Regions from separate parts of the Micromonospora sp. WMMA1363 genome, predicted to be linked through region 1. Evidence: predicted binding sites of a transcription regulator. Region 1 holds the regulator's gene; each other region holds the start of a gene.
The links. Region 1 encodes HrcA, which represses chaperone genes, less so after heat shock. Its sites were predicted from a motif close to GGTTNGCACNCTCNNNNNGAGNGTGCNAACC; they were not measured.
Positions count from the first base shown of each region.

Region 2: groL (chaperonin GroEL) is a predicted target of HrcA. The motif match lies at 1,636-1,666, and genes of this name have one in related genera.
Region 3: groES (co-chaperone GroES) is a predicted target of HrcA. The motif match lies at 3,859-3,889, and genes of this name have one in related genera.

Region 1 covers NZ_JAUALB010000001.1:2,662,682-2,670,026, reverse strand. The annotation lists gene QTQ03_RS12185 (MOSC domain-containing protein) at 146-784, shown strand; gene QTQ03_RS12180 (hypothetical protein) at 847-1,710, opposite strand; gene QTQ03_RS12175 (enoyl-CoA hydratase-related protein) at 1,886-2,668, opposite strand; gene hemW (radical SAM family heme chaperone HemW) at 2,688-3,908, shown strand; gene QTQ03_RS12165 (DUF4870 domain-containing protein) at 3,980-4,591, opposite strand; gene hrcA (heat-inducible transcriptional repressor HrcA) at 4,816-5,838, shown strand; gene dnaJ (molecular chaperone DnaJ) at 5,908-7,053, shown strand; gene QTQ03_RS12150 (16S rRNA (uracil(1498)-N(3))-methyltransferase) at 7,222-7,345, shown strand, end outside.
Region 2 covers NZ_JAUALB010000001.1:3,512,973-3,520,317, forward strand. The annotation lists gene groL (chaperonin GroEL) at 1-1,439, opposite strand, end outside; gene QTQ03_RS16245 (hypothetical protein) at 1,714-2,568, opposite strand; gene QTQ03_RS16250 (cold-shock protein) at 2,928-3,131, opposite strand; gene QTQ03_RS16255 (GNAT family N-acetyltransferase) at 3,342-3,887, shown strand; gene paaN (phenylacetic acid degradation protein PaaN) at 3,897-5,570, opposite strand; gene QTQ03_RS16265 (GNAT family N-acetyltransferase) at 5,623-6,639, opposite strand; gene thrC (threonine synthase) at 6,897-7,345, opposite strand, start outside.
Region 3 covers NZ_JAUALB010000001.1:3,165,989-3,173,333, forward strand. The annotation lists gene QTQ03_RS14515 (molybdopterin-dependent oxidoreductase) at 1-1,568, opposite strand, end outside; gene groL (chaperonin GroEL) at 1,698-3,341, opposite strand; gene groES (co-chaperone GroES) at 3,412-3,720, opposite strand; gene QTQ03_RS14530 (helix-turn-helix domain-containing protein) at 4,000-4,287, shown strand; gene QTQ03_RS14535 (hypothetical protein) at 4,395-4,937, shown strand; gene QTQ03_RS14540 (THUMP-like domain-containing protein) at 5,125-6,387, shown strand; gene ybaK (Cys-tRNA(Pro) deacylase) at 6,393-6,905, shown strand; gene QTQ03_RS14550 (sugar ABC transporter substrate-binding protein) at 7,152-7,345, shown strand, end outside.

The sequences.
Region 1 (7,345 bases):
TCGCCGCCGCCAAAGCCGTGCAGGCGATCAAGCCCGGCACGTGCGGCATCGCCCTGCCAGACAACTCCGAGTTGCCTGCTACTCGTTTCTGCGGGGCGCCGGCGCGGAGATCGCCCGCGCGCCGCACCCGGCTAGGCTGGCCGCCATGACGGGCAGGCTGGTATCGGTGAACCTCGGCATCGTGACCGAGGCGGCGTGGGCGAGTGACGCGAGCGGCCGGAGTGGCATCGACAAGCGCCCGGCGGGCGGGGCGGTACGGGTGGACGCCGACGGGCTCGCCGGCGACTTCATCGGGGAGCGTGCCCACCACGGCGGTCCGGACAAGGCGGTGTACGCGTACGCCGAGGAGGACGCCGCATGGTGGGCGGCCGAGCTGGGGCGTCGAATCGACCCGGGTGGGTTCGGCGAGAACCTGACCACCCGGGGGGTCGACGTGACCGGCGCCGTGATCGGGGAACAGTGGACGATCGGCTCGGCGGTGCTCCAGGTGAGCATGCCCCGCACGCCGTGCACCACGTTCGCCGGATTCTGGGGAGTCCCGGATCTGATCAAGCGGTTCACCGTGCGAGCCCATCCGGGGGCGTATCTGCGGGTGCTGCACGCGGGCGAGATCGGCGTGGGTGACCTGATCGAGGTGGCGGACCGACCCGGGCACGGGGTGACGATCGGCGAGGTGTTCCGAGCGCTGAACCTGGAGGCGGAGCTGCTGCCCCGACTGCTCGACGCGGACGACCTGCCGGAGCGGGTCCGGGAGAAGGCCCGTCGGCGGCTCACCGCCGGCTGATCACGCGGCCACGCCGTTGGCTGACCACCCGGCCCGCGTCATCGCCCGCGCCGCCAGCGGGCTCAGGCCGCGGCGAAAACCTCGGCCACCACCCGGGCCGCCGACGGCTCCTCACCCGCCACGCGGTCCCAGGTGCCCTGCTCGGCGGTCCACTGCCGGTCGCCGAAGCGGACCAGCCGGACCCCGTTGTCATGGGCGTGTGAGACCAGCCAGTGCGCGTACCGCCAGCCGCCGCGCTCGGTGTCGGCGGTCACGGTGAGGCTGGTCAGGTCGGCCGCGGCGGCCGTCGCGGCGAGCCCCCAGTCCAGGGCCAGGCCTCGGGTCAGGGCGGCGGTCGCCGCCGCGCCACGCAGCAGCGGGTCGCCGCCGACCGTGCAGGCGACCGCGCCGGTGACGTGCCCGAGTAGCGCCCGAGTCAGCACCTCCGACTCGGCGGCCCACTTCTGGTACGCCTCCGGGAACGCCGACCGCTGCACCTTCTGGGCCGCCTCGGTGACCCGCATCTGCTCCCAGCCGCGTACCTTGCTCAGCGCCGCGTAGAACTTGTTGGCGGCGTACCTCGGGTCGCGGATCTGGGTCGGGGTGCCCCAGCCCTGGCTCGGTCGCTGCTGGAACAAACCCACCGAGTCCCGGTCGCCGCCGGCCAGATTGCGCAGGCCCGACTCCTGGTAGGCGGTGGCAAGCGCCACCACGACGGCCCGTTCGGGCATCCCGCGCTGGATCCCGATCGCCGCGATGGTCGCCGCGTTGGCCATCTGGTCGACGTCCAGGGCGACCCGGCCGTTTGCCTGCACCGTGCACACCCGGCTGGCGAACGGCAGCCGTAGTCGCTCGCCGACCTGCCGGAAAACGATGAACAGCCCGACCACGGCGACGAGAACGAGGGCCACACCACCGGCGACGACTGCCCGAGTTCGCACCTGCACCCCCAGCTCGACACTTCGACAAGCGTACGTCCCCCACCGCTCTCCTCAAGTCGTCCGACCGGTCCAGACCGTCCACCGGGCGTGGCGGCGGCGGTCGGGACGTCCGCGGTGGGTGCGGGACCGGGCCCGTCAGGCGGACCCGGCGTTCCCTCGTCTCCGGCGGCGGAAACCCTCACTACTCGCCCGGCACCCAGCGCGCGGGCCGCTTCTCCCGGAACGCCAGTACGCCCTCGCGCCCCTCGTCGGAGAGGAAGTAGCCGGTGGACAGGGCGGCCAGATCGGTGATCTCGGCGTGCAGGTCGGTGGCGGTCGGGCGGCGCAGCAGCCGCTTTGCCCCGGCCAACGCCCCCGGCGCCCCCCGGACCAGCGAGTCGCAGTACCGGGCCACGGCCGCGTCGAGCTCCACCGCTGGCACCGCAGCGGTGACCAGCCCGGTCTCAGCGGCGCGCCGGCCGTCGAAGGTGTCCCCGGTCAGGTACAGCTCGGCCGCGGCGCGCGGGTGCAGCCGAGGCAGCACGGTCGCCGATACTACCGCCGGGATCACCCCGATCCGAACCTCGGTGAACGCGAACGTCGCCTCCTGTGCGCAGACCGCCAGGTCAGCCGCTGCGATCAGCCCCAGCCCACCAGCGCGCGCCGGCCCCGCGACCCGCGCCACCACCGGTTTCGGGCACTCCCACACCGCGGTCAGCACGTCACCCAGCATTCCGGCGGGCACGGTCCCGCTGGCGTACGCGGCGGCGGTCTCCTTCAGGTCGGCGCCGGAGCAGAAGACCGGACCGGTGTGGCTCAGCACGACAACGCGGACCGCGTCGTCGGCGACCGCGGCGGCGAGGCCGTCGAGCAGCTGGGTCATCAGCGGTGTGGAGAGCGCGTTGCGGTTGTGCTGGCTGTCCAGGGTGAGGGTGGTCACCCCACGGGCCGTGGCGACCCGCACGAGCACATCGGGAGTGGTCATGCCGGGCACACTAGTGGCCATGCCCGGCATCCTTCCAGCAGGCGAGATCGTCCCCGCCGACGGCTCGCTGCCCGCCACCGCCCTGACCTCGGTCGGCGCGCGGGGCTTCGGTGTATACGTACACGTGCCCTTCTGCGCCAGCCGCTGCGGCTACTGCGACTTCAACACGTACACGGCGGCTGAGCTGGGCGGCGGGGGCCGGGCGGGGTACGCGGACGCGGTGCGGGCCGAGCTGGCGCTGGCCGCCCGGGTGCTGCGCGGCAGCCCGCCGCCCCGGGTCGACACGGTCTTCGTCGGCGGCGGCACCCCGACCCTGTTGCCCGCCGACGACCTGGCCCGGATCCTCGACGGGATCGACCACACGTTCGGGCTGGCCGCCGACGCCGAGATCACGACGGAGGCGAACCCGGAATCGGTGTCGCCGGAGTCGCTGAAGGCGTTGCGGGCCGCCGGCTACACCCGGATCTCGCTGGGCATGCAGTCCGCGTCGCCGGGGGTGCTGGCGGTCCTCGACCGGCAGCACAGTGCCGGCCGGGCCGTCGTTGCCGCCCGGGAGGCCCGCGACGCCGGGTTCGACCACGTCAACCTGGACCTGATCTACGGCACGCCGGGCGAGGAGGCGGCGGACTTCGCCGCCTCGCTCGACCAGGTGGTCGCTGCCGACGTGGACCACGTCAGCGCGTACGCCCTGACCGTGGAGGAGGGGACCGGGCTGGCGGCCCGGGTGCGGCGCGGCGAACTGCCGTACCCCTCCGACGACGTCGCCGCGGACCGCTACCTTGCCGCGGAGGCCGTCCTCGACGCAGCGGGTTTCTCCTGGTACGAGGTCTCCAACTGGGCGCGGACGCCGGCCGCCCGGTGCCGGCACAACCTGCTCTACTGGACCGGCGGGGACTGGTGGGGCCTCGGCCCGGGGGCGCACAGCCACGTCGGCGGCGTGCGCTGGTGGAACGTCAAGCACCCCACGGCGTACGCCAAGCGGCTGGCCGCCGGGGAGTCCCCGGGCCTGGCCCGGGAGGTGCTGACCGCCGACGAGGCGCACCTGGAGGAGGTCATGCTGTGCCTGCGGCTCGCCGCCGGCCTGCCGTTGGAGGTGCTGGACCCCGCCGGCCGGGCGGGTGCCGAGCGTGCGCGGTCCGTCGGCCTGCTGGCCGACGCGGAGTACGCCGCCGGCCGGGCCGTGCTCACCCTGCGCGGCCGGCTGCTGGCCGATGCCGTGGTGCGTGACCTGCTGCCCTGACGGCAAGGCCGCCAGCGGTGCCAGCGGGCCGGGAGCCGTGTCGACCGGCCGCGGGAGCGGCCGGTCGAGGCTCACTTGATGAAGTTGGCGGACATCGGGTAGCGGTACAGCATGCCCTCGTTGGCCTTGACGCCGGCGATCACACCGAAGATGATGCCGATGATCATCGCGGCGATGCCGACCAGGAAGCCGATGATGACGCAGGTGAGGATCCACCCGATCACAGCGATCACCGACCAGAGGATCTGGAAGTTCAGGGCGGCGACCGCGTGGGCCCGGACGGTCGGCGACTGGTTACCGCGAGCCATGAGGGCGACCAGCGGGCCGACCCAGCCGAAGACGCCGCCCCCGAGGAACATTCCGAGCGCGCCGCCGAAGTGCGCGATCAGAGCCCAGGTCTTGTCCTCGTTGTTGGCGAAGCCGGCGGGGGCGCCGTAGGCGCCGCCGGCCGGGTAGCCGGGGCCGGGGGGTGGGTAGCCGCCGGGTGGTGGGTAGTCACCAGGCCCGCCGGGGGGTGGGTAGCCGCCGGGTGGTGGGTAGCCACCAGGCCCGCCGGGGGGCGGATAGCCGCCGGGCGGCGGATAGCCACCGGGGCCGGGTGCCCCGGACAGTGGTGCGGTGGGCTCGTCGGGGCCCTGCGGGCCGGGCTCTCCGGCGCCCGGAGGGCGAGGCGGTTCAGTCATGAGGATCACCGTAGGGGGAGACCGCAACGGTGCACCAGAGCGACACCGCCCCGGATGTCCGGATGATCGGCCCTGCCACCACCACGGGTGTCCGGACACACCACTCGTCCTTCGTTGATCATCGCGGTGGCGGACGCGCCGACGTAGACTGGCACTCGTTACAGTCGAGTGCCAGGCCGCCGCCCGGCAACCGGCGACCGACGCGCGACAAGGAGGTGGGGAGGTTGGGTCTCGACGACCGGAAGCTGGCGGTACTGCGTGCGATCGTCGAGGATTACGTCGCCACGCAGGAGCCTGTCGGCAGTAAGTCACTGGTCGAGCGGCACCAGCTCGGGGTCTCCCCGGCGACCGTCCGGAACGACATGGCGGTGCTGGAGGAGGAGGGCTACATCCGGCAGCCGCACACCAGCGCCGGCCGGGTGCCCACCGACCGTGGATATCGGCTCTTCGTGGACCGGCTGTCCCGGGTCAAGCCGCTCAGCCCGGCCGAGCGCAGGGCGATCGAGCGATTCCTGGTCGGCGCGGTCGACCTGGACGACGTGGTATACCGCACGGTGCGGCTGCTGGCCCAGCTGACCCGGCAGGTCGCCGTCGTGCAGTATCCGAGCCTGGCCCGCTCTTCGGTACGCCACCTGGAGCTGGTGCCCATCTCCAGCACCCGGCTGATGCTCGTCATGATCGCGGACACCGGTCGCGTCGAGCAGCGTCTGGTCGAGCTGCCCGGGCCGATCCCCGCCGGCGACGTCACCGACCTGCGCCAGCTGGTCAACGAGAAGCTGGTCGGCGCCCGGCTGTCCGACACGCCGCCGCTGGTGCAGTCGCTGGTCGACGAGGCCACGGCCGAGCGGCGCCCGGCGATGACCGCCCTCTCCACGGTGCTGCTGGAGACACTGGTCGAGCGGCACGAGGAGCGGATCGCGTTGGCCGGCACCGCCAATCTCGCCCGGGGCGGGCTGCTCGACTTCCAGGGTTCGCTGCGTCCGATCCTGGAAGCGCTGGAGGAGGAGGTCGTGCTCCTCAAACTCATCGGAGAAATCGAGCCGAGCGCGATGCGCGTTCGGATCGGCGACGAGAACGAGATCGATAACCTCCGCGCCACCTCGGTGGTCAGTACCGGTTACGGTCCGGGGGTCACCATCGTCGGTGGTCTTGGTGTGTTGGGACCGACCCGGATGGACTACCCCGGGACCATCGCCACGGTTCGCGCCGTGGCACGCTACGTGGGCGACCTGCTGGCCCAGAACTAGGCAGTACCGTCCGGCCGTCCGGGCCGGCGGCCGGCGTAACGCGAGACGAACATGAGGACACGGAACGCAGTGGCCAGGGACTACTACGGCATCCTCGGCGTGAGCCGGGAGGCCTCCGACGACGAGATCAAGCGTGCCTACCGGAAGCTCGCGCGCCAGTACCACCCGGATGTCAATCCGGACCCGGAGGCGCAGGAGAAGTTCAAGGACATCAACGCCGCATACGAGGTCCTCTCCGACGATCGGAAACGGCAGATCGTCGACCTCGGCGGTGACCCGCTCGCACCCGGCGGCGGAGGGCCCGGCGGTCCCGGCGGCCCCGGCGGGGCGGGCCCGTTCGTCGGCTTCCAGGACATCATGGACGCGTTCTTCGGCGGCGCCGCCGGCGGCGCCCGGGGTCCGCGTCCGCGTACCCGGCCCGGCGCCGACGCGATCCTGCGCCTCGAACTGGACCTGCACGAAACCGCGTTCGGCGTCGAGGCCCCGATCACGGTCGACACGGCTGTGCTCTGCACCACCTGCTCCGGCGCCGGCACCGCCGCCGGCACCCACCTGGCCACCTGTGAGGCCTGCGGTGGTCGGGGCGAGGTGCAGTCGGTGCAGCGTACCTTCCTGGGCCAGGTGGTCTCGGCCCGGCCCTGTACCGCCTGCCAGGGCTTCGGGACCACGATTCCGCAGCCGTGCCCGACCTGCGCCGGCGACGGCCGGGTGCGTACCCGCCGGTCGCTCACCGTCAAGATCCCGGCCGGTGTCGAGGACGGCATGCGGATCCGGCTGGCCCAGCAGGGCGAGGTCGGCCCCGGCGGCGGCACGGCCGGCGACCTCTACGTGGAGATCCACGAGCGGCCACACGACGTGTTCTCCCGGAAGGGGGACGACCTGCACTGCCGGGTGACCGTCCCGATGACGGCGGCCGCGCTGGGCACCCGACTGACCATCAAGACGCTCGACAGCGAGGAGCCGGTCGACGTGAAGTCGGGCACCCAGCCGGGCAGCACGCTGCGGCTCCGCGCCCGCGGCGTGCCGCATCTGCGTGGCACCGGCCGGGGCGACCTCTACGTTCACCTCGACGTGCGGACACCGACGAAGCTCGACGCGGACCAGGAGCGGGTGCTGCGCGAGTTCGCCAAGACCCGCGGCGAGGAGGTCGCCGAGTTGACCAAACAGGGCGGCTTCTTCTCCCGGATGCGCGACGCCTTCAACGGCCACGCCTGAACGGTCCGGACGCCGCCCGGGACGTTTGGCGGGTTGTCCGGGTCGCCACCGTGGTGGCGTGCGGCGCGGCGGTGTGCCGGGTGCAGTGGGTGCGGCGCGGCTGTTGCGCGGCGGTGTGCCGGGTGGCCGGCGTACCTGTGACCGCCCGGGGCCGCTAGCCTGTTGATCGTGTCCGCGCCGCTGTTCCTGGTCGAGTCGCTGCCCATCGCCGACGCGATGACGCTCGGCGGCCCCGAGGGGCACCATGCCGCCACCGTCCAGCGGTTGCGGGTCGGCGAGGAACTCCTGCTCG
Region 2 (7,345 bases), 850 kb from region 1:
GTCGCGGCGTTCAGGCCGTGACCCGCCTCGATGTTGCGGACGTGCTCGACGACGACGCCACCCTCGAGGCCGGCGTTGACGGCGATCTGCCGCAGCGGAGCGTCCAGCGCGATCTTGACGATCTGCGCGCCGGTCGCCTCGTCACCGGTGAGGTCCAGCTTGTCGAACGCGGTCTTGCCGGCCTGCACCAGCGCGACGCCACCACCCGGGACGATGCCCTCCTCGACGGCGGCCTTCGCGTTGCGGACAGCGTCCTCGATACGGTGCTTGCGCTCCTTCAGCTCGACCTCGGTGGCCGCGCCGACCTTGATCACCGCAACGCCACCGGCCAGCTTGGCCAGCCGCTCCTGCAGCTTCTCCCGGTCGTAGTCGGAGTCGCTCTTGTCGATCTCGGCCCGGATCTGGTTGACCCGACCCTGGATCTGCTCGGCGTCGCCGGCACCGTCGACGATGGTGGTCTCGTCCTTGGTCACCACGACCTTGCGGGCGCGGCCCAGCATGTCGAGGCCGACGGCGTCCAGCTTGAGGCCGACCTCCTCGCTGATGACCTGGCCACCGGCGAGGATGGCGATGTCGGCGAGCATGGCCTTGCGGCGGTCACCGAAGCCCGGCGCCTTGACGGCGACGGACTTGAAGGTGCCGCGCACCTTGTTGACGACCAGGGTCGCCAGCGCCTCACCCTCGATGTCCTCGGCGATGATCAGCAGCGGCTTGCCCGACTGCATGACCTTCTCGAGGATCGGGAGCAGGTCCTTCACCGAGGAGATCTTGCTGTTGACGATCAGGATGTAGGGGTCGTCGAAGACCGCCTCCATCCGCTCCGGGTCGGTCATGAAGTACGCGGAGATGTAGCCCTTGTCGAAGCGCATACCCTCGGTGAGCTCCAGCTCCAGGCCGAAGGTGTTGCTCTCCTCGACGGTGATGACGCCTTCCTTGCCGACCTTGTCCATCGCCTCGGCGATGATCTCGCCGACGCTGGGGTCGCCGGCTGAGATGGAGGCGGTGGAGGCGATCTGCTCCTTGGTCTCCACGTCCTTGGCGAGCTTGAGCAGCTCCTCCGAGACGTTGGCCACGGCAGACTCGATGCCCCGCTTCAGGGCCATCGGGTTGGCACCGGCGGCCACGTTGCGCAGGCCCTCGCGGACCAGGGCCTGGGCCAGGACGGTCGCCGTCGTCGTGCCGTCACCGGCGACGTCGTCGGTCTTCTTCGCGACCTCCTTGACCAGCTCGGCGCCGATCTTCTCGTACGGGTCCTCGAGCTCGATCTCCTTGGCGATGCTCACACCATCGTTGGTGATGGTGGGGGCACCCCACTTCTTCTCGAGCACGACGTTGCGGCCCTTGGGGCCGAGGGTCACCTTCACGGCGTCGGCGAGCTGGTTCATGCCCCGCTCGAGGCCGCGGCGAGCCTCCTCGTCGAACGCGATCATCTTGGCCATACGGCGTTGTCCTCCTGGACACTCACGGGCCACCCGAGGGTGTGCCCCGGATGGGCCGTCTGGTGTACGCACCTTGGGACGTCGCCACCTGGCGACGACGACGTCCGCCGGCCGGGCCGGATAGCCCGCGACGACCGGCCATGTGCCGTACCAACGCCTCGCGACGCCGGTACGGCCGTGGCCCTACCGCCCCGACCATTGGCACTCACGGTATGCGAGTGCCAATGACCTGTTTAGCACTCTCCCTTGCCGAGTGCAAGCGCGACCGCCCCGGTCAGCCGAGTTCCGCGGCCAGCCGCGCCGCGTTCACCGGCCCCTCATGAGCGCGCTGCTCGGCGTAGGTCACCACCAGGCCGACCTGCTGGGCGAGGTAGGCCGGCAGGGACAGCACGGCGGCGACCACGATCACGGCGAACAGCCCCACCGTCGAGCCGGGAGAGCCCAGCGGGTCCACGCCCAGCGGCACCGAGCCGACGGACTCCACCACGCCGGCCACCACCGTCGCCACCATCACCGCAGCCATGATCAGCGCCACCCGGCCGAGCAGCAGCCCGAGCCGGTCGTGGAACATCCGGAAGGCGCGGCCGATCGGCGGCTGGCGCTCGAAGAGGTACACCGGCCCGAACAGGCTCAGCGCGAACGCGACGTAGAGACCGGGCAGCAGGCACAGGCACAGACCGATGCCGAGGAGCAGACTCACCAGCAGGGTCCAGGCCCACAGGCCGAGCGCACGACGCAGACCGTAGCGGACCGCTTCACCGAACCCGACCGGCTCGCCGGCCGCCTGTCGGGCGATCACCCAGGTGCCGGCCGCCCACCCGACGCTCTGCACCAGACCGAAGAGCAAAGTGCCGCCGATGACGACGCCGAACAGGGTGGCCAGATCGGTGGCGAACGTGTCGGGAAGCAGCGCGGACCCGTCGGCCGCGGCCGCCTCCCAGTCCGCCGAGGGATCGACCGCGTACGTGAGCGCGCTGATCAGCGCGGCCGGCAGCACCTGGGTCAGCAACACGATCGGCAGGAGCAGGCGCCAACCCCGGCGGACCGCAGCGAGGCAGCGACCGAACCAGCCGTCCAGCCCGGCACCTGGCGGAGTGACCAGTGGATCATTCGGATCAACCCCGGGCACGGACCAACCGGGAAACGCCGGGCCGGGCCAGGCGTGAGCGCCCGGGTACCAGGGGCCGGGGGCAGCCGGCGGCACACCGCCCGGACCCCACGACGACTCCGGGGTGGGATAACCGGGGTACGGCCCCGGGGCGGCGCACCCGGAACTGGACCTGCCGGCCGCGCACCGGAAGCCGGGTCGGGGTCGCCCGGCGCGGGAGACGGCACGGTCGGAGGCGGCTGGTCGGACAACGAACCCTCCTCAGCGATAGCTGGAACGGCTCATCCTCCCCGGTGCGGCGCCGACACCGCACCCCCGCCCGGCCGTGGATCGGATCACGGCCGGGGTGGTCGGCCCCACCCGTGGGGCCGCTCGCCGACTCAGGCGATGACGCGTACCCGTTCGGCCTGAGGCCCCTTCTGGCCCTGGGCGATCTCGAACTCCACCCGCTGGCCGTCGTCCAGCGCCTTGTAGCCATCCATCTCGATGGCGGAGAAGTGAACGAAGACGTCCTGCCCGCCGTCGACGGCGATGAAGCCGTAGCCCTTTTCGGCGTTGAACCACTTCACGGTGCCCTGTGCCACGGTGCACTTCCTCACTATGCGCGGCGTATCACTACCCGCGGTCCGCTGCGCCGGCCCGCGGGACGGCACCGGTTCGGCGATCGGGGACGGTCGCTGAATCGGTGACCGAAATCGCACGCTACACGAGGCGTGACGGCGGCGCACGACCACAAATCGGGCATATTCCGAGCGATGCGCATTGCCGTCCGCCGCTGTGGTACGCATGCGGGCATGACCAGCACTCCGGGCCGGCCCGGCCCGGAGCGGGTGACGGCACGACAGGCGCAGGTGCGGCGGATCCGGCCCGGGGACGGCGCCCGGATGCGGGCCCTCCGGCTGGAGATGCTCGCCGACTCGCCGCTCGCCTTCCTCGAGACGATCGCCGACGCGGCGGCCCGCCCGCACGCCGAGTACGCCGCCCGCGTCGCCTACACGTCGACCGGCACGGACACCGCGCAGTTCGTCGCCGACCCCGGGGGCCGGCTGGTCGGCCACGCCGGCGGCACGGTGGCCCCGGACGAGCCGGGGCTCACCGTCGTCTACGCCGTGTACGTCACCCCGGCCTGGCGCGGCACCGGGCTGCTGGCCGACCTGATCGATGCGGTGGCCGGCTGGTCGCGCGCCGGCGGTCGGCGGGAGCTGATGCTGGAGGTGGTGGTCGGCAACGACCGGGCCTACCGGGCGTACCGACGACTGGGTTTCCTCGACACCGGCGTCCGCGTGCCGCACCCCACGATCCCCACCCTCACCGAGCTGCGGATGCGCCGCGCGGTGTGAGCACGCCCGTCAGCCGTGGCGGCGACTCTGGACGATGCGGAACCGGTTCGCCACGTACGCGGCGTCCGTCAGCGCCGCGTTGGCCGCCGCGTTGGCGCCGCTGCCGTGGAAGTCGGAGAAGGCCGCGGACTGGTTCACGAAGACCCCGCCGGTCAGGTTGGCCGACAGGTGCACCCCGACCTCGATCGCCGCCGTCTCGGCCGCGTCCAGCACCGCATCGTCGGTGGAGTAGACCGCGGCGGTCAGCGCGCCCTTCGCACCGATGGTGGACCGCAGGATCTCCAGACTGTGCGCCGTGGAGTCGGTCGCGATGGCGAACGAGATCGGGCCGAACCACTCCCGCGAGTAGGTCCCGGTGTCGCCGGCATCCAGCCTGACGATGGTCGGCGTCCGGACGACCGCGCCGGGGAACGCCGGGTGCTCGAGCGGACGGGACTCCAGCACCGGCTCGCCGACCTTGGTCACCTCGTCGAGGCGCTCCAGCACCCCGTCGTTGACGATCGCACCGGTCAACTCGACGCCCCGAGCCGGGTCGACGGTGAGCTTGCCGACCGCCGCCGCGATGCCGGCGGCCACCTCGTCGAAACTCTTGTGCCCCTGGTCGGTCTCGATGCCGTCGCGCGGGATCAGGATGTTCTGCGAGGTGGTGCACATCTGCCCGCTGTACAGGGTCAGCGTGAAACCCAGGTTGCGGCACATCCCGGCGAAGTCGTCGGTCGAGTCGACCACGATCGGGTTCAGGCCGGCCTTCTCGGTGTAGACCTGCGCCTGCCGGGCGTTGGCCTCCAGCCAGTCGCCGTACTCGGTGGAGCCGGTGAAGTCGACGATCTTCACGGCCGGATGCTGGGCCAGCGTCGAGGCGAGCTTCTCCCCGGCCGCCTCGGGAGCCAGCAACACCAGGTTCGGGTCGAAGCCGGCCTCGGCGAGCACCTCCCGGGCGTAGCGCACGGTGATCGCGAGCGGCAGCACCGCCCGCGGATGCGGCTTGACGACCACCGGGTTGCCGGTGACCAGCGAGGCGAACAGCCCCGGGTACGAGTTCCAGGTGGGGAAGGTGTTGCAGCCGATCACCACCGCCATCCCGCGCGGCACCACGTGGAAAGTCTTGGTCATCCGCAGCGGGTCCCCCTTACCCGCCGCCTTCTCCCAGCCGGCCGTCCCCGGGTGCCGGGTCATCTCCGCGTACGCGTAGGCGACGGCCTCCAGCGCGCGGTCCAGCGCGTGCGAGCCGCCGGCCTGGAAGGCCATCACGAACGCCTGACCGCTGGTGAACTGCACCGCGTTGGCCAGTTCGAAGATGTTGCGGTGCAGCCGGGCCAGGATCTCCAGGCAGACACCCACCCGGGCCTGCGGCCCGGCGTCCCGCCAGGCGGGCAGCGCGGCGGTGGCGGCGGCGACGAGCTGGTCCGGCGCCGCGTGCGGGTAGCGGACGCCCAGGTCGACGCCGAACGGGCTGACCTCGGTGGCGACCGTGCTCCCGTCACCGGGCTGGTCGAGCGGGAAGTCGTGACCGAGGTACGCCTCGAAGGCGGCCTTGCCGTCGGCGGCGGCGGTCTCGCCGTACACCCGGGGGCTGGGCGACTCCGGGTAGGCGGACCAGTACCCGCGTTCCGATATCGCGGTCAGCGCCCGGGTGAGGGTGTCGGCGTGCCTGTCGTACAGGGGGTGCGGAGTCTCCGTCATGCCCGCCATCATGCAACAGAAGGCGGCACGATCAGTAGGGCCGTGTCACAGCTCAGATCGTCAGCTGCCAGTTCGTCCAGGCGTCGACCGGGCGGAACCCCAGCTGCTCGTTGATCCGGATCATGTGCTCGTTGACCGCCGCGTTCCAGGTGTCGATCGCCCGGACCTGCGGCTCGGACTCGACCGTGTACCGCAGATTCTCGACCTTGGCCAGCAGCCCCAGCCGGTGCCCGCGGTGTTCCGGGTCGACGATGGTGGTCTGCTGCCACGCGTGCCACGGCGAGTAGGAGTTGACGTCCAGCATGGTCCAGGCGACCAGCCGGCCGGTCGCCTCGTGCACCGCGCCGTAGTGGTAGTCGCGCCGGCCCCGGGCCGCGAGCACCTTTTCGGTCGCCCGGACCCGCCCGGCGTCGACCTTCTCCGCCTCCAGCTTCAGGTCACCCAGCGGGGCGTCCGTGTTCATCCGGCTCTCCAGGCGGGCCACGTCGGCGACGTACTCCTCCGGGACCGGGCCGCGCCAGGTCACCCCGCGGTAGCCGCCGGCGCGTTCGCGGGCACCGGCCAGCAGCTCGTCCAGCGCGGCCTGGTCGACCGCCGCGACGTCGAGCCGCCGCCGGACGTCCTCCAGCGCCGCGTGCGCGCCGGTGGCCGCGGCGAAGGCCCCGCCGGCCGCCGGCCGGTCCGGCCCGTCCGGCAGCGCCAGCACCGTGTCCCCCAGCATCCGCTTGCGGCCCCGCTCGCGGGCCGCCTCGACGGCGTACGCGAGCAGCGCGCGGCCGGCCCCCCGGCGCCGGTGCGCCGGGTGGACCGCCAGTTCCACGCTCACGTTGTCGGTGTTGTCGAGCTGCGGGAACCGCAGCACGAGATGCCCGACCGGGACGCCGTCGAGCCGGGCAAGGGCGTGGCTCACCACGGCACCCGGCATCGGGTGGGCCGCTTCCGCGGCGAACTCGTCCCGGGTCTGGACCGGGAAGTCGGGCACATCGGTGGCGGTCGCGGCGACGACCCGGTGCGCCTCGTCGATCGCGGTCGGGTCCGAGACGTCATACGGCGTGACGGTCAGGCTCATGAGGCAAGCCTGCGCCGGAAACGCGATCGGGGCCAACGGTTTTCGCTGGCCCCGATCGGACGTGGTCGGGAGGGACGATCGCACAACGCCTCCGGCGCTGGGTCGTAAGAACTTCGCAAAGTCTCCGGCGAAACGCCCTCCCGCACCGAGCATCTTGCGCCGCCCGATTGCTGCCGTCAAGTCCTGGGCAGCGCGTTTTCACCACTCACCGCAAAAAGTCGATTACCACCCGGATCGGCCGAGGAGTCCTGGATAGATCAGCCGAGGAGGCCGGCGTCACGGGCGGCGCGCAGGGACGGTTTGATGCGGTGGGTCGGGCCGACCTGGCCGGCCACCGCGTCCAGCGTCTTCAGGCCTTCGCCGGTGTTGAAGACCACCGTCTCCGCGGTCGGGTCGAGGTGGCCGGAGTCGACGAGCTTGCGCAGCACCGCCACGGTTACCCCGCCGGCGGTCTCGGCGAACACGCCGGTCGTCCGGGCGAGTAGCCGGATGCCGGTGCGGATCTCGTCGTCGTCGGCGTACTCCATCCAGCCACCGGTACGCCGGACCGCATCGATGGCGTACACGCCGGCGGCGGGGTCACCGATGTTCAGCGACTTGGCGATACCGGTCGGCTTGACCGGGGTGATGGTGTCGCTGCCGGCGTGCAGCGCGGTAGTGATCGGGTTGCATCCCGCGGACTGCGCGCCGAACACCTTCCAGCCGC
Region 3 (7,345 bases), 500 kb from region 1:
GTCGCCTCCCACCGCCACGACCACTGCACCCAGGTGTCCACCGAGACCGTGGGAGCCAGCTCGGCCGTCCGCCACGGGCCCTCGTCCACCCGGACTTCGACCCGGCGAATACCACGGTGCTGGGCCCAGGCCACCCCGGCGACGACCACCGCGCCGACGGTCAGCCGGTTGCGAGGGCGCGGGGTGTCGATCCGCGACTGGGTCTTGACCGGACCCTGCGCCGACCAGCCGCGCGGCACCCAGTACGCGTCGAAGTCCGCGAAGCTGGTCAGCTCCAGCTCGCTGACCCACTTGCAGGCGGACACGTAGCCGTAGAGGCCGGGAACCACCATCCGGGCCGGGAAGCCGTGCTCGACCGGCAGCGGCTCGCCATTCATACCCACGGCCAGCAGGGCATCCCGCCCGTCACGCAACACCGCGGTCGGGGTGCCGCAGGTCCAGCCGTCGACGGAGCGCCCGACAACCTGGTCGGCCCCTTCCTCCGGGTCCGCCTCGTCGAGCAGTTCCCTCAGCGGCACACCAAGCCAGCTGGCGGTCCCGATCAGATCGCCGCCGACCTCGTTGGAAACGCAGGCGAGGGTGACGTACCGCTCCACCATCGGCCGAGCCAGCAGATCGTCGAACGTGAGGGTGATCGGGTTGCGCACCCGGCCGTGGATGCGCAACCGCCAGGTGGCCGGGTCCACCTGAGGCACCACCAGCGCGGTGTCGATCCGGTAGAAATCGGCGTTCGGGGTCACGAAGGACGCGAGCTGCGCGACGCCGAGATCGGCGCCGGCGGGAACGGCGGGTGCCGGGGACGCCGGTGACGGCAGGGCGACCGCGCCGCGGGCCACCGACACGCCCCGCCGGCTGGCCAGCCAGCGACCGCCGACACCGGCCACTCCGGCCGCCCCGAGCAGCAGCCCGGTGGCGGCGAGAAACCGCCGCCGCGACTCCGGATCCGGGGGTACGGTCTCCTCGGTGTCGCCGTGCGCGGCGACACCGAGGCGCTCCGGGCGGCCCGACGGGACCGGCCGCTCGGGGGGAACCGGGGGGACCCCAGGCGCCGCAAAACCGGTCGTGCCGGGAACGGCCGGTGCTGGCGGGGTGACAGCGGGCGGGGTGGGCGGAGACCAGGGCCAGGGGTCCAACTCCAGCGGACCGGCGATGAACGCCCAGAGCACCAGCGCGCCGAGGGCGCCACCGGCCAGCGCCGGCAGGGCGTCGGCGGCGTCCGCGCCAGCCCGGGTCAGCGCCGCCCCGACGCCCAGGGCGGTGAACGCCGCGACGCCGGCGAGGCCGTACGTCAGCCGACGCCGGGACACCACGCCGAGCAGCGCGGCGAACCCGGCCAGCAGCAGCGCCGTCCCCACCAACAGAGCGATCTTGTCGTACCTGCCGAAGACCGCGATGCCGACCCGCTTGAGCGGCTCGGGCACGGTGTCGACCACCAGCCCTCCGACGGCGACCAGCGGTGCCGCGCGAGGGCCGGTCAGCGCGGCCACGGGTTCCGCCGAGCCGATCGCCACCGCGGCGGCGGTCACCCCGGCGAGCGCGGCATGGCGGCGCGTCGTCGTCGTGCTCACGCCGGCCAGTCTTTCCGATCGGCGCGAGAGCCGGTAGGCCACGTCAGCATTCCGTAAGCACCACCGCGGAGAACGCGTCGGGGCGTGCCGCCGGACGGCGACACGCCCCGACCAGGCGTACGGCTCGGCTCAGAAGCCGGGACCGTGCTGGTGGCCGTGACCGTGCGAGTGGCCGTTGCCGCCCGCGGCCGGCTCCGGCTCCGCCGGCTTCTCCACCACGAGGCTCTCCGTGGTGAGCAACAGGCCGGCGATCGACGCGGCGTTGGCGACCGCGTTGCGGGTCACCTTCACCGGGTCCAGGACGCCGGCCTTGGCCAGGTCGACGTACTCGCCGGTGGCCGCGTTGAGGCCGTGCCCCCAACCCTTGCCGGCGACCTTCTGCACCACGACGTAGCCGTCGTGGCCGGCGTTCTGGGCGATCCAGCGCAGCGGTTCGACCAGCGCCTTACGCACGATCGACACGCCCACCTTCTCGTCACCGGTGAATCCGAGGTCGTCGTCGAGCACCGACAGGATCTGCACCAGGGCGGCGCCGCCACCGGGAACCGTGCCCTCCTCGACCGCGGCCTTGGTCGCGGCGATGGCGTCCTCGATGCGGTGCTTACGCTCCTTCATCTCGACCTCGGTCGCCGCGCCCACCTTGATGACGGCGATCCCACCGGAGAGCTTGGCCAGCCGCTCGGAGAGCTTCTCCCGGTCCCACTCGGAGTCCGAGGCCTCGATCTCCTTGCGAATCTGCGCGACCCGGTCGGCGACGTCGGCGGCCTGGCCGACGCCGTCGACGATCGTCGTGTTCTCCTTGTCGACCACCACCCGCCGGGCGGAGCCGAGCACCTCGAGGCCGACCTGGTCGAGCTTGTAGCCCAGCTCGGGCGCGACCAGCTCGGCGCCGGTGAGGATCGCGATGTCCTGGAGCATCGCCTTGCGGCGGTCACCGAAGCCGGGGGCCTTGACCGCGCACACCTTGATGGTCTTGCGGAGCGCGTTGACCACCAGGGTGGACAGCGCCTGACCCTCGACGTCCTCGGCGATGACGAGCAGCGGCTTGCTGTTCTGGAGGACCTTCTCCAGCAGCGGCAGCAGCTCTTCGATCGCCGAGATCTTCTGGGTGGTGATGAGGATGTACGGGTCCTCCAGGACCGACTCCTGCGCCTCCACGTCGGTGACGAAGTTCGGCGAGATGAAGCCCTTGTCGAACTGGAGCCCCTCGGTCACGTCCAGCTCGGTGGCGAGGGTGGAGCCCTCCTCGACGGTGATGACGCCGTCGCGGCCGACCTTCTCCATCGCCTCGGCGATCAGCTCACCGATCGTCGCGTCCTGCGCGGAGATGGTCGCGACGTGCGCGATCGCCTCCTTGTCAGCCACCTCGACGGCCTTGCCGAGCAACGCCTCGGAGACCTTGGTGGCCGCCGCGTCGACGCCCCGCTTGAGGCCGGACGGGTTGGCGCCGGCCGCGACGTTGCGCAGGCCCTCGCGGACCATCGCCTGGGCCAGCACGGTCGCGGTGGTGGTCCCGTCGCCGGCGACGTCGTTGGTCTTGGTCGCCACCTCCTTGACCAGCTGCGCGCCGAGGTTCTCGTACGGGTTGGTGAGCTCGATCTCCTTGGCGATCGTCACGCCGTCGTTGGTGATCGTGGGCGCACCAAACTTCTTGTCCAGAACGACGTTGCGCCCGCGGGGGCCGAGGGTCACCTTGACCGCGTCCGCGAGGGCGTTGACACCGTGCTCCAGCAGGTGCCGGGCGTCGTCCGAGAAGCTCAGGATCTTCGCCATCAATGTCCCTTCGAAGCGAGGTTGCCCCGGCCCGGCGAGCCGGACCGGGGCAACGACACTGCTCGGTTGCTTACTTCTCGATGATCGCGAGGACGTCGCGGGCGGAGAGCACCAGGTACTCCTCGCCGGCGTACTTGACCTCGGTGCCGCCGTACTTCGAGTAGAGGACGGTGTCGCCGACCTTGACGTCGAGCGGCACGCGGTTACCCTTGTCGTCGATCCGGCCCGGGCCGACAGCGAGGACGGTGCCCTCCTGCGGCTTCTCCTTGGCGGTGTCGGGGATCACGATGCCCGACGCCGTGGTGGTCTCAGCCTCGTTCGCCTGGACCACGATCCGGTCCTCGAGCGGCTTGATCGCAACCTTGGTCGCGGTAGTCACGGGCATACCCTCCTGGGGTACTGGTTTCGTTACCGACCGGCGAACCGGTCAGCTCAATCTGCCACATGCCACCGGGCGGGGCCGTCGTCGCGGGTGCCGGTCCGCCTGGCGTTCACCTCCCGGGCACCGGGCCCGGACGGTTGGCACCCTCAGGGTGAGAGTGCTAATCGCAGGTTATTCCTCGGCTAGCACTCCGTCAAGGAGAGTGCCAACTGGGATGCCCGACGCGTCGCCAGCGGAACGCCCGGCGTCACCCGGTACGCCTCGGCCGGCGAGGTGGTGGTCGACCGACACCTGATCCAGCGGCTGATGGCCCGGCGCCGGCCGGACGACCCGCTGGCCCGGCTGAGCCCGCACGAGCGCCGGGTCCTGACCCTGCTCGCCGAGGGGCTGTCCAACCTCGGCATCGCCGAGCGAATGAGTTGCCGGGTCGGCACGGTAGAGAAGCACCTCTCGGCGATCACCGGCAAGCTCGACCTGATCCCGGCGGACCCGGACGCGCGGCGCGGGATCAACGTGCGGGTCCGGGCGGCACTCGCCTTCCTCGGCGGCGCCGACGGGCCGTGAGCCCTCGGGACCTGGCCGGGGCGTCGGCGGCGTGTCGTCCACCCGGTTTTCCCACCCGGGTGGGGCCGGGACTCCCCGTGGGCCGGGCCGGGTCCGGACGGCAGCCTGTGAGCGGGTATCCACCTCGGACGAAAGGACCCGACATACGTCTTCCCCGTCTCCGCGCCCGCGCCGCGGCGCTGCTCCTGGCCAGCACCCTGCTGTCCGCACTGGGCATCACGGCCGCCGCCACGCCGGCCAGCGCCGGTCCGATCGGCTCCTGCGCCAACCTGGGATCGTTCACGCTGATGTTCCGCACCGGCGGCGACGACCTGCGGGGCAATTCGGAGGTCATCCCGCTGCTGCGCACCACCTTCGGCGACGTCGAACTGCAGCACGTGTGGGGTGGCTTCGGCAACAACTCCACCCACTACCGGACCGTCACGTTCTTCAACCCGAACTGGACGGTCAACTCCTGCACGGTGACCGGCGTCAAGCTGCGGATGATCTCACACCCGGAGTGGCACGAGGGCCCGGACAACTGGAATATGGACGGCTTCGCCCTGTACGGCTACAGCACCACCGGAAGCTACAAGTACTACCTGTCCGCCAGCGGCACTCCGGTCAAGCGGTTCACCGGCAGCGACCAGTGGTGGTCGACGCTCGGCTGATCCGGCCGGCGGGTGGCGGTCCCGGGGCCGCCACCCGCACGCCGTTACCCCGCCGGATCGGTGCCGGCGGCACGCGTTGAGTCAGGCCCGGCCAGCCCGGCGGGAACCGTCCGGTCCGTCCCACGCCCGTGGGACGACCACGCCCCCGACTCCCGCCGGCCCCGGGCTCGGCCGGAACAATGGCCGGGTGAACCTGGACCAGCTCGCCGCGTTGCGTACCCCCGAGGGCTCGGCCGCGCTCGCGGCGGCGGCCGAGGTGGCCGGCGGTGACCCGCTGGTCGCGGCGGAGGCACTCCGCTCGGCCGGGCTGCCGGCCGAGCTGGCCGCGGCGGCGCTCACCCAGGCCGAGCTGCGGCGGCGGGCAGTGGGCAAGTTCGGTCCGGCCGCCGCCGGCATGTTCTTCACCAGGACCGGCCTGGAGCAGGCCACCCGGGGGGTGGTGGCGCGGCGGCGCGCCGAGCGGCTGCGCACCGCCGGCGTGAGCACCCTGGCCGACCTCGGCTGCGGTCTCGGTGCCGACGCGCTCGCCGCCGCCCGGGCCGGCGTCCGGGTGTACGGGGTGGAGGCCGACCCGCTCACCGCCGCGTTGGCCGCCGCGAACGCCGAGGCGACCGGGCTCGCCGGGCAGTTCACCGTGGAGTGCGGGGACGCGACGGAGTTCGACGTGCGCCGGGTGGACGGAGTCTTCTGCGACCCCGCCCGCCGGGCGTCCGGGCGGCGGATCTTCGATCCGAACGCCTACTCCCCGCCGTGGGACTTCGTACTCTCGCTGGCCGAACGGATGTCGCGGACGGTGGTGAAGGTGGCGCCCGGCCTGGACCACGCGCTGATCCCGCCCGGCGCGGAGGCGGAGTGGGTGAGCGTCGACGGCGACCTGGTCGAAGCGGCGCTCTGGTGCGGTCAGCTGGCGCTGGTTCCCCGCCGCGCTACCGTCCTGAAGGAACGGCCCCCTCGGGACTCCGCCGATGGCGACGGGTTCCCTTTTCCCGCCGGGACGGCCGAGCTGACCGGCTCCGGTACGGTCGAGGCGACGGTCGGGCCGGTGCGGCGTTACCTGTACGACCCGGAGCCGGCCGTGGTCCGCGCGCACCTGGTGGCCGAACTGGCCGGGGAATTGGACGCGACGTTGGCCGACCCCACGATCGCCTACCTGTACGCCGACGCCCCAACCCCGACACCCTTCGCGCGCTGCCTTGAGGTGACCGACGCGCTGCCGTTCTCGCTCAAGCGGCTGCGCGCGCTGCTGCGCGAACGCCGGGTGGGCCGGGTGGAGATTCTCAAGCGCGGCTCGGCGCTGGAGCCGGAACAGCTCCGCCGCGATCTCAGGCTCACCGGCGACCAGCCGGCCAGCCTGGTGCTCACCCGGGTGGCCGGCGCCCCGACGGTCATCGTCGCCCGACCGTTCCAGCCGCGTGGAGTGGATGGGGGGACACCGCGGACGCTAGGTTGACGGGCGTGGCGGGACAGGGCACACCGGCAACCGCGCTGCTGGCCAGGCGGAGGATCGCGCACCGCACCCATCCGTACGACGTCTCCCCGGACGCCCCGAACTACGGAGCACTGGTGGCGGTGGCTCTCGGTGTGCCGGCGGAGCGGGTGTTCAAGTCGCTGGTGACCGAGGTGGACGGCGCGCTGGCGGTCGCCGTCGTCCCGGTGGACGGCGCGCTGGCGGTCGCCGTCGTCCCGGTGGCCGGCGAGCTGGATCTCAAGGCTCTGGCCGCCGCGTTGAGCGGAAAACGGGCCACCATGGCCGACCGGACGGTGGCCGAACGCGCCACCGGGTACGTCCGGGGCGGGATCAGCCCGCTCGGCCAGCGGAAGCGGCTGCCCACCGTGCTCGACGAGAGCGCCCTGCGCCACGACACCGTGTACGTCTCGGCAGGTCGCCGGGGCCTTCAGGTGGAGCTGTCCCCGCGGGACCTGGTCGACCTCACCGGCGCCGCAACCGCACCGATCGCCGCCGCCTGACAGTCCGCAACGCCTACGTCGCCACGCCCGCCATCGCCTGGCAACCGATATACCCGTTCTGCCCCGAACAGCCCTGCCAGCGGACGACTGCCAGCGCGCGACGGGGTGGTATCGGGCACGTTGCTGAATTGTTATCGCCCACAACAAACTCACGACCTTGGTGGCCTTGTGCCGGCGACACGGCGCGGAATACGTTGCCGGGCACAACAAAACAACACCATCCCCCACCTCGAAAGGACCCTGCACATGCGCAAGGGCTTCCTCGCCGCCGCCGTCGTGGGCCTGCTGGCCACCGGCAGCACAGCGGCCTGCGGCGACTCCTCCGGTGGCGACCAGGCCGACTCCGGCAAGACCGCCAAGATCGGCGTAATCCTTCCGGACAGCAAGTCCTCCGCCCGCTGGGAGGGCGCGGACCGCAAGTTCCTGGAGGAGGCGTTCAA